Regions from separate parts of the Marinococcus sp. LNHM3E3-2.2 genome, predicted to be linked through region 1. Evidence: riboswitches for the same ligand, from Rfam matches in the RefSeq annotation. Region 1 holds a riboswitch; the other holds the start of a gene.
What was found. A riboswitch is a leader RNA that binds a small molecule or an ion and turns the genes downstream of it on or off. The one in region 1 is predicted to bind glycine.

Region 1 (7,616 bases):
CGCTCGTTACTTCTTTTAAATGCTCAAGGTCCACCAGTCCGCGTGCATCGGTCCGGACCGTTACATGATCGAATCCTGCCACCGTTGCTGAAGCAGGGTTCGTCCCGTGCGCAGAGTCGGGCACGATTACTTCCGTGCGTCCCGTTTCTCCGTTCGCTTCGTGAAGCGCCCGGATCAGCATCAAACCGGTCCACTCTCCCTGGGCACCGGCCGCCGGCTGCAGCGTCACTTCATCCATACCGGTTATTTCAGCAAGCGCCTGCTGCAGGTCGTACATCATTTCGAGATTCCCCTGCACCTGTGCTTCCGGCTGGTACGGATGCGTCGAGGCAAAACCGGCCATGCGGGCCGTTTCTTCATTGATTTTCGGATTGTATTTCATCGTGCAGGACCCGAGCGGGTAAAAGCCCGAATCCACTCCGTAATTTCGATTCGAAAGCGCCGTATAATGTCTCATCAACTGCAGTTCAGATACTTCCGGCAGTGCCGGCTCTTCTTCCCGGATATTAGCCCCGGGCAAAATATCGCTCAGGCTTTGTTCAGGTATATTTGTCTCAGGAAGGGAATACGCTACCCTCCCTGGTTTGCTTTGTTCGAAAATTAACGGTTGGTTAGGCTGTTTCATGTACAAGCACCTCCAAATGTTTGGCAAAGGTTTCCAGCTGTTCTCTTGTGCGAAGTTCAGTCACACATACGAGCATCTGGCCTTTTTTATCCGCCGACACTTCACCTAAATCATACCCGCCGATGATCCCCTGCCTGAATAGCTGTTCATTCACTTCTGCCACTGGACGGCCGAGGTCAACCACAAATTCATTAAACGATGGCGCCTCATGGACAAGCTCAATGCCTTTTTGTTTGAGCAGCTGTTTAAAGAAATGAGCACTTTTAACATTTCTTTCTGCCGTTTCCTTCAGCCCTTTTTTACCGAGAGCCGTCATTGCGACAGAAGCAGCCAGCGCGTTCAGAGCCTGGTTTGAACAAATGTTGGATGTCGCTTTATCCCGGCGGATATGCTGCTCTCTTGCCTGCAGCGTCAGTACATAACCCCGGCTTCCGTCTTCATCCTCCGTCTGTCCGACAAGACGCCCGGGGACCTTCCGAATATGCTTTTTAGTGGTGGCAAAAAATCCGCAGTGCGGTCCGCCAAACTGCATTGGAATACCAAGAGGCTGAGCGTCTCCTGCCACAATATCCGCTCCGAAGCTTCCCGGCGGCGTCAGAACGCCGAGCGCAAGGGGATTTGCCGACACTATCATCAGCGAGTTTTCTTTATCGGCTGCCTGCCTTACAGCAGCTAAATCTTCAATAGTACCGTAAAAGTTTGGGTACTGCACAATCACTCCTGCGGTATCAGCATCGATCATGTCTTCAAGCTTAGCCATATCCGTATGCCCGTCCTTTTCGGGAACGATTTTCACTGTAAGTCCGGGCCCGGCAGCGTATGTTTTCAATACATCGAGCGCTTCAGGGTGAACCGTTCCAGAGACGACAACGGTACGGCGCCTCCCTCTGTTTTCACTTGCGGCCATCAGTGCTGCTTCTGCGAGCGCCGTCGGCCCGTCATACATGGACGAATTAGCAATATCCATTCCCGTAAGTTCACTGATCATCGTTTGAAATTCAAAGATTGCCTGCAGCTCGCCCTGCGAAATCTCCGGCTGGTACGGAGTATATGCCGTGTAAAATTCCGAGCGCCGGAGCACATGATCGACGACTGTCGGTATATAATGCTCGTACACCCCTGCCCCGAGATAGGAGACGCAGTCCTGCACGCTGGTATTTCTGTTACTGAGGCGCTTCATTTCCTTTAGAAGATCCGTTTCGCCAAGAGCCTTCGGCAGATTCATTTCTCCGGAAAAGCGAATATTTTCCGGTACGTCCTCAAACAATTCACCGATCGAATCCACACCGATCGTTTTAAGCATTTCTTCTTTATCCTCGCCGGTTACCGGCAGATAGCGATAATCCATTCTGGTGCCTCCTCTGTTTATTTTTCCCGTTTATAAAAGGGCACAGCTGCCACTTTTGCGCGTTTGGCTTTGCCCCGCACATCCACTTCGACAGCCTGACCGAGATTCGTCCATCCAATATTCAGAAGTGCAAGTCCCACATTTGCTTTCAGCGTCGGCGACTGAGTGCCCGTAGTTACCCAGCCGATTTCCTCTCCGTCATCATTGTGTACCATGTAACCCGGGCGCGGAATTGCTTTATCAACCATTTCGATCCCGACAAGTTTACGTTTTAATCCCGCTTCTTTTTGTTTTTTTAAAGCTTCTTTACCAATGAAATTATCTTCCTGCTTCAGCTTTACGCAAAAGCCTATGCCTGCTTCAAGCGGCGTAATATTTGCGCTCAGCTCCTGGCCGTAGAGCGGCAGCTTCGCTTCAAACCTCAGGGTGTCTCTCGCGCCGAGACCGCATGGAATGAGTCCTTCGGATTCTCCTGCTTCCATGATCGTCTCCCAGCTTCGGATGGCCTCTTCAGCCCGGCAGTATAATTCAAAGCCGTCTTCTCCGGTATAGCCGGTTCTTGAGATGATAATATTTTCTGCTTCTCCGACTGAAGCACCGGCAGCAAACCGAAATGGCAGAATCTCTGCAAGAGAAGCATCGGTTACTTTCTGCAGCACCGTTTCTGCCACCGGGCCCTGTACAGCGATTAGTGCTGTTTCTTCCGAAATATCGGTAATACTTACGTTTTTCGTTACGTGGCGGCGAAGCCATTCCAGATCTTTTTCAATGTTAGCTGCGTTCAAAACGAGCATGTATTTTTCTTTTTCGAGCTGGTACACGAGCAGATCGTCAACCGTACCTCCATCTTCATAACACATGGCGGTATAAAGTGCTTTTCCGGGTTCTGCATTTTTTATGTTGTTTGTGAGCATATACTGTAGAAATTCAGCAGCACCCTCTCCTTCTACGATCGCCTCACCCATATGGGAAACATCGAACAGACCAGCCTTTGTACGAACCGCCTCGTGCTCGTCTTTGATGCCGGAAAACTGAACAGCCATTTCCCATCCGCCAAAATCGACGGTTTTTGCTCCGTGTTTTTCATATACCGGATACAGGGGTGTTCGTTTTAATTCTGCCAAGAAAATCACCTCATCATTATTTTCTGAAAAATCAAAACAGTAAAAAGCATAAAAAAGACAGAACTCCATAAGATATGGAAGCTCTGTCCTATAACCAGAAAGTTTCTCCTTTCCGTCGTACGGAAAGAGTGTCTTCGTGGGTGGCTTCTAAAAGAAGCGCTCTCCAGAGGAGCGTCCAGTAAGAGTCTGTTTGCCTGAGAGATTCACCTGTTACGGCTTGCTCCTTCGGCGCTGCCTGGCAGTCTCTCCCCTTACCATCATCCGCGCATTATATGTACATCTTTATTTGCTCATATTCTATCACTAATTCAGATAAAAACCAATGCTGAAAAAAATTAACCCGAACATTTCCGATAAATTGTACTCCATCATTCGTTTATCACTTTGGATCAATCATTTCTTCTCACTGTAATATTGTTTATACTAAAATCAGCATAAAAATTGGAGGGAAACTATGAACTGGAAACAGCTTCCACTGGGACCACTGCAGACAAACTGCTATGTTCTGTACGATAATGATAAAAACGCCGTAATTATTGATCCGGCCGGGGATGCCGATAAACTGCTCACCTATCTTCAGGAAAACGAGATGCGTCCTGTAGTCATTCTGTTAACACACGCCCATTTTGATCATATCGGTGCGCTTGATGCCGTGCGGGAAGCCTACAATATCCCTGTTTATCTTCATGAGCATGAAAGGGACTGGCCTGGGGACGCCCAAAAAAACGGATCCGGACGCATGATGCCGGAGGCTGCGTTTACTGCAAAGCCCGCGGATCACCTTCTGCAGTCTGAAGGAACGCTTCAATTCGGCAGCTTTGAATTCCAATGGCTTCATACACCGGGCCATTCGCCGGGAAGTGTTTCCTATTGGCATAAAGAAACCAACACAGTCTTCTCCGGCGATGTATTGTTTTCAGGTGGTGTTGGACGTACTGACCTTTACGGAGGTGACATGGATACGCTGCTAGCCTCTATTCACGAGCAGCTGCTTGAACTCCCGGAAAATACAATAGTAGCCTGCGGCCACGGCCCCTTCACCGATATCGAAGCCGAAATGGATTCCAACCCCTTCATTAATGGGTTTGGCGCATAAAAATAAAGACCTCTGATTTTAAATTAGAGGTCTTTTAATATTTTAATACAGTAAATGAAATTATTTATGCATTCCCGCCCAGTATCAGACGGTTAGTACTTTAATCGTTTTCTTCGATCCATTGATACACATGCTCGCGCAGATCCTCTTCGGTTTCACCACCTTCTGCAGGGTGGTCTGCTTCGGCCATCGGCTTCACTGTGTACTGATCCTCAGGGCCCGGTACAACCTGGGTAAAATCAACGTCAGGCTCTGTAATCTTCACGTCTTCGCCGTCTTTTTCCACATCGAATGTAGCAATACCGCCTGTATCGGTATATTCCTGATCCTGACCGGAATAGAAATTGCCGAGAGAATAATAAACAAGCGTTTCATTTCCTTCTTCACCCTCCACCCATTCCATCGGCTGAAGCACGTGAGGGTGATGACCAATAACTACGTCCACTTCCTGGTCTGCAAGAAATTGGCCCAGCTCTTTTTGTTCTTCATTCGGAAGGCGCTCGTATTCATTTCCCCAGTGCATATTGACGACTACGATGTCCGCATCATCTCTCATCGCTTCGACATCTTCCTGTATTTGTTCTTTATCAATTTTCTTCACGACATATTCATGCCCCTCCGGCACCTCGATGCCGTTCAGCCCATATGTATAGGAAAGCACACCCATGTCTACGTCCTTTACATCTACAATACGCTGCCGCTCTGCATCTTCCTCGTCCTTATAGACTCCCACGTAATCCATACCTGTCTGCTCATAATGATTAATCGCATTGTTTACAGCCTCCATTCCACGGTCAAGCGTATGGTTATTGGCTCCGGAGAGCATGTCCACTCCGGCATCCTGAAGATCGTCTACAATTGCATACGGACTGTTAAAGGAAGGATAAGCCGATAAACCAAGCTCCTCGCCGCCGGGTATTGATTCCTGGTTCACAATCGTGTAATCCGGTTCTTCAAGCATCGGAGCAACTGCCTTCAGCGCCGGAGTGAAATCGTACTCCCCGTCTTCTTCCATTCTTTTATATACACGCCCGTGCAGCAAAACGTCTCCCGCCGCGCCAATCGTAACGCTTTCATCTTCCTGCTTCTGATTTTTGGAATCTTCTTCTGTCTGTGCTTCTGAATTTTCATTCTGCGCCTCCGGGGCTTCATTCTGTGTCTCAGAATTTTCATTTTCCCCGGCGCTGCTGCAGCCACTTAAAAGGAAAATCCCGCACGTCAATCCATAATACAATTTTCGCATGACATCCTCTTTTCTTTTAAATAGAATTCCTAGTCTAAATATACTATAAGTTTACTAATATATTCATTGGAATTGAAGAGGTTTTCATGTATTTTTTATGTCTGCCGGGGCGAAATATTTCTTTTTCCACATACAGCCAGCGTCCCCAGGACACCCGCAAGCGGAACGATTATCCACCATTCCTGATAAAGCAGAGGGTAAGAAAAATTCTTCGAGGTTATTGGGAATAAAAACTGAGTACCGTTTCCCAGAAAGTCAATCAGCATGGAGCCGACGGCCAGTGTAAAAAATGAAGCTGTCCAGGCTTTTGGGAATCCTCCCCCGAGCACGCGGCGGACAACCGGAGCGAACGCTGCCGCAATAAATGGCACCGTCAGCAGCGTATGAAAAATATAATTGCCAAACAGCTTCGGGATATCAGGCACAATCACCATCACACCGAACGCCATCACCTTCAAGCGTTGTGAAACAATTAAATCCGGATTTCCGTAAAATATATACATTACTGCCGCGCCGGTCAGCAGATGCAGCAGTGTACTCGGTACATGTTCAATCAATACTTCAATCACAGGCCGTTCCTTCTTTCTGCTAAAGATGATTATTTTATTCACGGTTTTCTATTCTCATAAACTTCCTTCAAAACGCTATAAACGGCTGGGTTGAATGAGACAGCTTTCGGGGTATGAAAAGAAAAGCAGCCAAACTATTGTCAGGAGGAATTTTATAATGACCCCCGTAGAAAAACCGTCCGCGCTAAACCGGGCGCGAAAGAAAAAAGCCCCCGCCATGAAGGCAGAAGGCGAATTTGCCCGCCAGCTCAAAGCTATTCTCGTTTTTCAGCAAATCGATAAGCAGACCGCTGACAAAATGGACAACAGCTTCCGGCCGAAAAAAACGATTTACGCTCTCACTGGAGAAAAGTTGAGTATGAAAGATATTGCGTTTGTAATCAAATTGAAAGGCTTTAACGGCCTTTACCGTTTATTTTCCGCTTACAAGGCTGTTTGTCACACAAACGACCTCGGGGAGCCGGTGATTGTCTTTCAGCGGCGTCCTTAGCCGGCCTGCTAAGAAAGAAGTTACCACCGTTTTTCATTTTCCTGGAAGTACGCTCTGCTTCCAACGGTTTCTGTAGACAAACCATCATCGGCTTCCATATACTATTAGTAGGCAAAATATACAGGTATTTTTGAATCATTACATATTACAGAGGAGTGGATGGTTTGACAAAAGCACCGTTTCGCGCAGAACACGTAGGAAGCTTTCTCCGTCCGGAGCGACTCAAAAAAGCCCGCCGGCAGTACACAGAGGGAGAGTTAAGCGCCGGGGCGCTATGGGACATTGAAAATGAAGAAATTGCTGCTCTTGTTGAAAAACAAAAAGAAGCTGGTCTTCCGGTCGTAACAGATGGTGAATTCCGCCGCGCATGGTTCCATCTCGATTTTATGCAGGAGGTCGAAGGGGCAGAATTTATTAAATTGGACCATGGGCTTGTATTCAGCGACAATACGGAAACAAAAGCCGAGGGGGTTAAAGTTGTTAATAAATTAGCCTTCAGCGACCACCCTGTTGTCCGCGAGTACGAATTTCTGCACAGCCTGAAAGGGGAGCACGCCGCCCGCGTGACAGTTCCAAGTCCGAGCATGTTTATTTTCCGGACTGTAACCGAAGAAGAAAAAAATGTCTATCAGTCGGAAGCTGAGCTGTTTTCAGACCTCGTGCAGGTGTACAAGGATACGATACAGGCTCTTTACAAGGCTGGCTGCCGCCACCTTCAGTTTGATGATACAACCTGGTCTTTATTTCTCGGAGCTGAGAAGGATAAGGATCTCGTACTTTCCGGCGGCTTGCTTGAAGCACGAGGCCTGGACCCGAAAGAAACGATGGAAATGTTTGTAAATACTGTCAATGAAGCGATCGCTGATAAACCTGAAGATATGCGGATATATATGCATGTCTGCCGCGGCAACTACAAGTCCACCTATGCATCCAGCGGCAGCTACGACGCCGTTTCAGAATATATGTTCAGTAAATTAAACGTCGACGCCCTCCTGCTGGAATTTGATGACGAGCGCTCCGGAGGCTTTGAGCCTTTAAAGTATGTGAACCGCAGCGATCTTCAGGTAGTTCTCGGTTTAATCACTTCAAAATTCCCTGAACTTGAGGATACGGATTTAATT
Region 2 (7,616 bases), on a different contig from region 1:
ATATTGTATCCGCTTAACAATTATTTAAAACCTCGAATTATATGTGAAAATGAATGAAAATTATAAAAACACAATATTTTTAGTTTGAGTATTGAAACCGCCTGGGAATATGGTAACAAATACAAGCCATAGCGGCGGAAATGTCGGGAATCCATAAGCCTGCAACATAAGCCAAAAAGTACTAAAGGGAGACCTCTGTGCTTTTTGGCTTTTATTTTATAAAAATTTAAGAGGTGAAATGGATTGAAACAATACAGCCATATCCTGGCAGCGCTTGATGTGCTCAGTAACCCTAATGTTGATGCCTTTGACGAAGCGTGCCGTGTCGCGGTTAAGCACGATGCCGACCTGACGCTCGCCTATGTGTTTCATTATAATGAATATTCCTCGCTCGGATGGATGGACCCGATCGGTATCAGGCGGCTGCACGCAGAAGCAGAATACCGGCTTGAAGCGTACCGGAAAAACGCCGAAGAAAAAGGCGTACCGCGGGTAAAGACCGTCCTGGACAATGGAGTGCCGAAAAAACGTCTCGTGAACCAGCTCTGTGAAAGGGTTGACCCGGATCTTATCATTCTCGGGCAGTCCGGCGGCAATGCCCTCGGCCAGGCGATACAGGGAAACACCACCACAAAAACGGTGGTGAAGCACGCTCCCTGCGACGTTCATGTCGTTGACCCGGCGATCGCTTCGATCCAGCGAGCGCACACCGCACCGCTTCAGTAAAACAAAAGATCCCCGGGGGGAGTAATCCCGCCGGGGATCTTTGTGCGTCATTAAAGAGTGTATTGGTTTTTATCGTCCCATTTTTGTTTAATCACTGGAAGGTCACTAACGGTAGTGATGATAAGCTCTTCATCGCGAAAGGCGTTTAAGCTGGCGAGCAGTTCATCCTCGGAACAAAAATAAACGGGTTCCGAGCTGCCGAAGCGTGAGCGGATATCGGCGGCTGTTCCTATGTATACCTGGTTTTTGGGACGTTGAAGTACATATGCAAAATGGTCGATGGCAATGACCTCCTTTATAGGGACTTATAGTAAGAATAGCACGTCAGGGGTGAAACAGAAAGCAGAATGCCTGGAATTTAAATAGAATATGAACAGTAAAGAAAACGGCTTGAGCCTGGCGGGAGCCATAATCAAGCCGTTTTTGAGTTGTTTCAGGGATTTACGTTTCATTGGGCCTTGGAGAAATAAAGCAGAAAATGCCTAAAAGAAGGGCGGAAACCGCTATAGCCCAGTACGTAAACAATAAGCTGACGAGAGTGAGAGTACCGAACCAGATTTGAAAAAAACGGCGTTCGTTCATAGCTTCACCTCTTATGTGGAATTTAGAGCCCGGGATTCATAAGCTGCAGGGCCGCTGAAACAACCTCCGGGCGGCTTCTTTTCCCGTCGGGGTCTGGGCAAGCCCTCCTTCAGCAGTCTCTTTCAGGCTGCCCGGCATGTCGCGGCCGATCGTATGCATCGTCTGAATAACTTCATCGCAGGGGATGCGGCTGGTTATGCCCGCTAAAGCCATATCGGCCGCTGAAAAAGCGATGGAGGTGCCGATGACGTTTCTTTTCACGCACGGCACTTCGACGAGCCCGGCAACCGGATCACATACGAGTCCGAGAAGGGACTTCATTGCTATTGCGGTGGCGTGGGCTGCCTGCTCCGGGGAGCCATGCTGCAGCTCCGTAATCGTGCCCGCAGCCATGGCCGTCGCTGAGCCAATTTCCGCCTGACAGCCGCCTGCCGCGCCGGAAATAAAGGCGTGATTCGCAAATACGTAACCGATGGCACTTGCTGTGAACAGCCCCATCGTCAGGGTGTCATCATCGATGCTGCGGTTATCCTGGAGAGAGACCAGAATGCCCGGTAGTATACCTGCGGACCCGGCCGTGGGAGTTGCGACGATAAGGCCCATTTTTGCGTTGCTTTCCGACGTGGCCATCGCTGCTTCCATCGCCGTGCTGATGACCGGTCCGGATAACGGGTCGGTGTTTTGATTATACTGATGCATCCGGTAAGCATCACCGCCCGAGAGCCTGCTCTCTGTTTCCGTAATGTCACTCACTCCGTCCCGGACCGCCTGCTTCATTACCTGCAGCCGCTCCTGCATGCGTCCGAAAATCTGCTCCCGGGAAAAATTGGAGCGGCGAACCTCACGGCGCAGCATCCACTCGCCAATGGAAATGTCCTGAGCCATGCATTCCTGTACAATACTTTCAATGGTATCGTTCATATAAATGACGCCTCCTTTTTCGTGCGGGCTGCAATCGATAAAATATCCGGACCCGTTCCCAAATTAATGCTGGTGTCATGACCGTTAATTCCATAAATGCAGGCCACTCCGCCGCCGATGGAGGCGCCGGATACGCGGACGGTTTCTATGCCGGACGATGCCTGAAGATGTACAGTGTTCGGGTGGCATCCGCCTGGAGTGCCCGGACAGAACTGGAAGTCGTAACGAAGGCCTTCGTCTTTGGCCAGCGCATACGCACTCCGGACGTTGGTGTCGTGGGCGGATAATCCGAGCAGGCCGCCGATTATGGCTTTGTCCGAGCCGTGTCCCTGATAGGTGGAGGCGAGAGAGCCGTAGAACGTGATTGTCACATCTGTGACCTCTCCCAGCCAGTCGTGCACAAATTTCCCGATCGATACGACCCCCGCTGTGTGAGAGCTCGAGGGACCGACCATAATCGGGCCGATAATATCAAAACAGCTGTCAAACTCCATAGCGATTCCTCCAAATTTGAATTGAAAACGATTACATTAATGCAAAAAAAGACAGAGAAACGGCCTGAATCGCCGTTTCTCTGTCTGTGTGCCTGAAAGATTTCATTCTTTGACAAGAATTTTCTTCTTCGGCAGGTACGCATACCTTCTCCAGAGGTGCATCCTGTACTGGTCCTGGTACCTGAGAGTTTTTTCTTCCCGGCTGGTGGGAAGAATTGCTCCTTCGGTGCTGTAATATTCTACAGGCTCTCCCAATACATTCATCTGCAAAACCAATATTTTGTTACTTTTAGTGTAAACATCCGGTCTGGAAAAGTAAACCTATTTTTTGACAGCTGGCATGAGAGCGATATACTGGATGCAGCCTGTTAGCCTGGAATAATAAACCAATTTACCGAAAGAAATGAAGGGATGCGACTATGAGCGAACAAATTATTCTGCGCCCCGTCATGGCAGAAGATGAAAAAGACATTAATATTCTCCGGCGCCAGCCTTCTGTCATGCATTATACGCTGGGACTCCCTTCGGAGCGAAGAACCTCCAGCCAGTCATTTATTGAAGGGCTGACGGCGAACGATCATGTGATTGTTGCCGAGTACGGCGGCCGGGTCGTCGGTATCGGCTCTCTGGAGGTGCTGAGCGGTAAGCTGCATTACTACGGCATGACTGCCATGGCGGTGCACGATGAGTTTCAGAACCGGGGGATCGGCAGCCGTCTGCTTGATCATCTGCTGGATATCGCCGATAATTATTTAGGCTTATTCCGGCTGGAGCTCGATGTGGTGGAAGAAAACACGCGCGCAGTACAGCTGTATAAAAGCCGCGGGTTTGAACCAGAAGGTACGCTCCGTAAAGCCCATTTTGCCCGTGGCGCGTTTTACAATGTGCTGGTGATGGGCCGGCTGAACACTGCGTTGTTCCCGACAGACTGAGAACCTCGTTGGAAAATTAAGGAACCAGGGAGATTGTCACTTCCAAAAATTAGATTATTATGAAAAAATAGAAAAGAAGAGCTTACAACAAGAGTGATTAAAGGAGTGTATGTATGCAACAGGAACCTGCCGGTTTTGGCAGCAGGCTGCTCGCTATTGTTATTGACGGCCTCCTGCTTTCTTTCCCCATTCTTCTCATTAGTATGCTGGCCATGCTATGGATCAACCCCGATGAAGTGAATGTCGATATATTTTCCGGTGCCGGATCGCTTCTATATTCCATGATTCTGCCGATAGTATGGCAGGGCCAGACGGTCGGGAAGTATGCCATGGGCATTCAGATTGTGAAAATGGACGGAAGGAAGCTTGGCATCGGGGCAATGCTGATGCGCGTGCTCGTAGCTAATATTTTGTACGGAATTACTCTATACATACTGATGATCACGAGTATAATTATGGTGCTTGTCCGTAAGGACAAACGGGCCCTGCACGATTTTCTTGCGGGCACCCGGGTGGTGAAAAAAAGCCGGTAGCTTTACTATCGGGATGGTAACGCCAATCATGCGAGCGGAGGAAATACATGATAAAAAAGATCTTTTCTGCCGGGGCAGCTGGCATATTCATCCTTTTAAGCGCCTGTTCCGTACCTTCTTACTATACGGAGGAAGAGGAAGAGGTCCCTGGAAATATAGAAACGGAATGGGGAGAAGAAGTGCCGCTTCCGTTGTTGAACGATGCACCGGTTTCGAGGGCGCAGATTAACGAGAATGAAGAGGGGGAGCCCGAGGAAGTGGAGATTTGGTACAGCGAGGAAGAAGAGGACGAGCTTCTTCCTTATTTTCAGGACGCGGGCAACCGGCACCGGTATGAAGAGGACTACAGTACACGGCTTGTGTACGGCATCAACAGCAACGACATTCACATTATTTTAAATTACGAAGCGGGCGATCAGATGGTATTCGGCGCTCACGATGACGTGCTCAGTATTGGGGGACGTCCGGTGGGCCGGGATATCCAGAGTGGGCCGATTACGTACACGTTTTACGCGAAGGGAGGCACCTATTCCCTCTCCTATTCAGAAGAGGCCAGGGCGGACACCGACGCGCACCGTGAACAAATTAAAGCCTTTTTACAGAACAGCGGCTAGGTTGAAGTCACGTTGTCTTGAGGAGGGAAGAGCCGTGGACTTGCTTATGGATATGCTGATCGTCGGCGCTCTGCTGATGATTGCTTTCAACATAAAAGCATTTGGTAAACGTTTGCTTCGTGTAAAGAAGAAACAGATGGATGAAGCCGCATATGAGCAGTTGAAAGCCGAAATCAAAGAAGAGCTGAAAAACGAATGGGAAAAATAAGGCAGGGACCTCCGGGTGTCTGCCTTTGTGTTGCTGGCGGCGTTAGTCTGTTTTTACAAAAAGGTACGGCGCGGGCTTTTCTTTTAAGCAGTTATGGTTCATGATTTATAAGAGAGAGATTGAACACTTTGCAAGTTCACGGAGAAAGAAGGAAGGATTTATGCGCCGGAGGACAAAAAACATATTAAGCATGCCGCAGGAATACAATAATCAGTCGCTGAAAAAGGATATGGCTGCGGGCTTTACGATTTTTATTATGATTGTGCCGCAGGGAATGGCCTACGCCGTTCTCGCCGGCCTGCCGCCGGTGATGGGGCTGTATGCCTCGCTGCTTCCGCTTTTAATCTACGCCCTGTTCGGCGGATCAAAGCATCTGGCTATCGGGCCGGTGGCGATGGCGTCGATTCTTGTTTTTTCCGGGGTGTCGCTGTACGCTGAGCCGGCGACGCCGGATTACGTGGCACTCGTGCTGCTGCTGACGGTCATGGTCGGGGTGATGCAGGTAGCGCTTGGCCTGCTGAATGCCGCCGCGTTTGTGAAATTTATTTCGCCGAACGTAATCAGCGGTTTCACCTCGGCGGTGGCGATTGCGATCGGCATGAGCCAGCTCGGGCAGTTTATGGGGATCAGTGTCGGCAGCCAGACGCAGATTATCCCGCTTTTGCGGGATGTGATCGTTCATCTGCCCCAGGTACATATCCCGACCCTGCTCGTTGGAACCTTGAGCCTGCTGGTTCTGATCGGGGGCCGGAAAGTAAAACGCAATCTCCCGGTTTCTCTGATTGTCGTCGTACTAAGCATTGCGGCAGTCGGGATTTTCCGCCTCGACAACCAGGGAGTGAGTGTCGTCGGGGAAGTGCCCCAGGGCCTTCCGGATTTTACCGTGCCGGGCTTTAACCTTGCGGATGTGCAGGTGTTAATCCCGACTGCCCTGACGATTGCATTGATTGCGATGATGGAGACGCTTGCGATCACAAAAACGCTGAGCGATAAAAACGATTTTGGTGTGAACCTGAACAAAGAGATCCGGGCGATCGGGTATGCCAATATTGCCGGTCCGTTTTTTTCCTCCTACGCGGTGACCGGAAGCTTTTCAAGAAGTGCCATCAGCTACCGTACAGGAGCAGCTTCGCAGGCGGCGATGATTATTACCGCTGCCGGGGTGCTTGTCACGCTTCTCTTTTTCACGTCTTTATTCTACTTTCTGCCGTACGCGGTACTTGCAGCCATTATTCTCGTTTCGGTCGCCGGGCTGATTAACATCCGGTCACTAAAGGACGCCTTCCGGGTGAAGCCGGAGGACGGATGGATATGGGTGGTGACGTTTGCTGCGACGCTTCTCGTCGGCATTCAGTGGGGGTTGTTAATCGGTATCGGTTTTTCCATCCTGCTGCTGCTGCGCCACATTTCCCGGCCGAACATCGTGGAGATCGGCTATGAGGAGGATACCCACAGCTATCTGGACCTGCAGCGGTTCCCGAATGCTAAGCGGGTGCCGGGTACGGTGCTCGTCCGGGCGGACACGCGTATTCATTTTTCGAACGTCGGCTATTTTGTGAAAATGGTGGAAAAAACGATTCAGGACCGCCGTAAAACAGAGAGCGGCGGGCTGAAGGCCGCGATTGATATGTCCGGGGTGAATGACATTGACACGACCGGCATCGGCGCTCTCGAACAGATCATTGAAATGTTCCGCCGGGAGCCGGACGTGCAGGTATGGTTTGTCGAGCTCAAGGGACCTGTCCGGGATCTGCTGCTGCGGGCCGGATGGGATGAAAAATACGCTGAAGCAATTAAATACCAGACCCTCGAAGGCTTTCTGGAACACGAGGGCAACGTCCCGTTTAAAACACCCGCGGAGCCGAAGCAGGACTCCTGGGACTACATGATTTAACAAAGAACGAGGCCGGCAGGGAAGAGGATCCTGCCGGCCTCGTTCTGGTCTCAGGAATATTATATACTCCTTGAAAGACTGCTGTGTTAGGGTATATAGCTATATACCTTGAATTTAAAAAATTCAAAAAAATCGTTTAAATCATAATAACCCCGGGTAAAAATCAATAGATTTATAAAGGAGGTATATACATTGAGTAAAGATCGCGATAATGAACGCGAACAAGACGAAGAAAAAAACAACGATAAGCAGAATACAAATGAAGACGGAACACTCACGACCAGGCAGGGTCATCCTGTCCGGGACAACCAAAACTCGAAAACCGTCGGTAATCGCGGGCCAACAACGCTTGAAAACTATGAATTCCTTGAAAAAATCAGCCATTTTGACCGCGAACGTGTACCGGAGCGGGTAGTGCACGCCCGTGGCGCAGGCGCCCACGGCTATTTTGAAGCGTACGGTTCCTTTGGCGATGAACCGATTTCCAAATATACACGCGCAAAAATCTTCCAGGAGGAAGGCAAGCGGACACCTGCGTTTGTACGCTTTTCCACTGTTATCCACGGCGGGACTTCCCCAGAAACACTCCGTGATCCGCGCGGATTTGCCGTGAAATTTTATACAGAGGACGGCAACTGGGACCTCGTCGGCAACAACCTGAAGGTCTTTTTTATCCGGGACGCTATCAAATTTCCAGACGTCATTCACGCAT

Region 2: it holds a riboswitch for glycine, as region 1 does, so the genes downstream of both, ACTRXF_RS02095 (serine dehydratase beta chain) here and gcvT (glycine cleavage system aminomethyltransferase GcvT) in region 1, are expected to answer to the same signal.

The regions. Positions count from the first base shown of each region.
Region 1 is NZ_JBQLIC010000018.1:2,360-9,975, forward strand. Features, by position in the region: gene gcvPB (aminomethyl-transferring glycine dehydrogenase subunit GcvPB) at 1-625, opposite strand, end outside; gene gcvPA (aminomethyl-transferring glycine dehydrogenase subunit GcvPA) at 612-1,973, opposite strand; gene gcvT (glycine cleavage system aminomethyltransferase GcvT) at 1,991-3,097, opposite strand; glycine riboswitch at 3,179-3,266, opposite strand; glycine riboswitch at 3,270-3,358, opposite strand; gene ACTRXF_RS14895 (MBL fold metallo-hydrolase) at 3,552-4,193, shown strand; gene ACTRXF_RS14900 (CapA family protein) at 4,294-5,436, opposite strand; gene ACTRXF_RS14905 (hypothetical protein) at 5,532-6,005, opposite strand; gene ACTRXF_RS14910 (hypothetical protein) at 6,163-6,495, shown strand; gene ACTRXF_RS14915 (5-methyltetrahydropteroyltriglutamate--homocysteine S-methyltransferase) at 6,651-7,616, shown strand, end outside.
Region 2 is NZ_JBQLIC010000001.1:410,717-418,332, forward strand. Features, by position in the region: gene ACTRXF_RS02080 (universal stress protein) at 244-726, shown strand; gene ACTRXF_RS02085 (hypothetical protein) at 1,168-1,308, opposite strand; gene sdaAA (L-serine ammonia-lyase, iron-sulfur-dependent, subunit alpha) at 1,345-2,229, opposite strand; gene ACTRXF_RS02095 (serine dehydratase beta chain) at 2,226-2,723, opposite strand; glycine riboswitch at 2,802-2,879, opposite strand; glycine riboswitch at 2,883-2,987, opposite strand; gene ACTRXF_RS02100 (GNAT family N-acetyltransferase) at 3,143-3,655, shown strand; gene ACTRXF_RS02105 (RDD family protein) at 3,769-4,188, shown strand; gene ACTRXF_RS02110 (hypothetical protein) at 4,236-4,802, shown strand; gene ACTRXF_RS02115 (hypothetical protein) at 4,837-5,010, shown strand; gene ACTRXF_RS02120 (SulP family inorganic anion transporter) at 5,171-6,904, shown strand; gene ACTRXF_RS02125 (catalase) at 7,097-7,616, shown strand, end outside.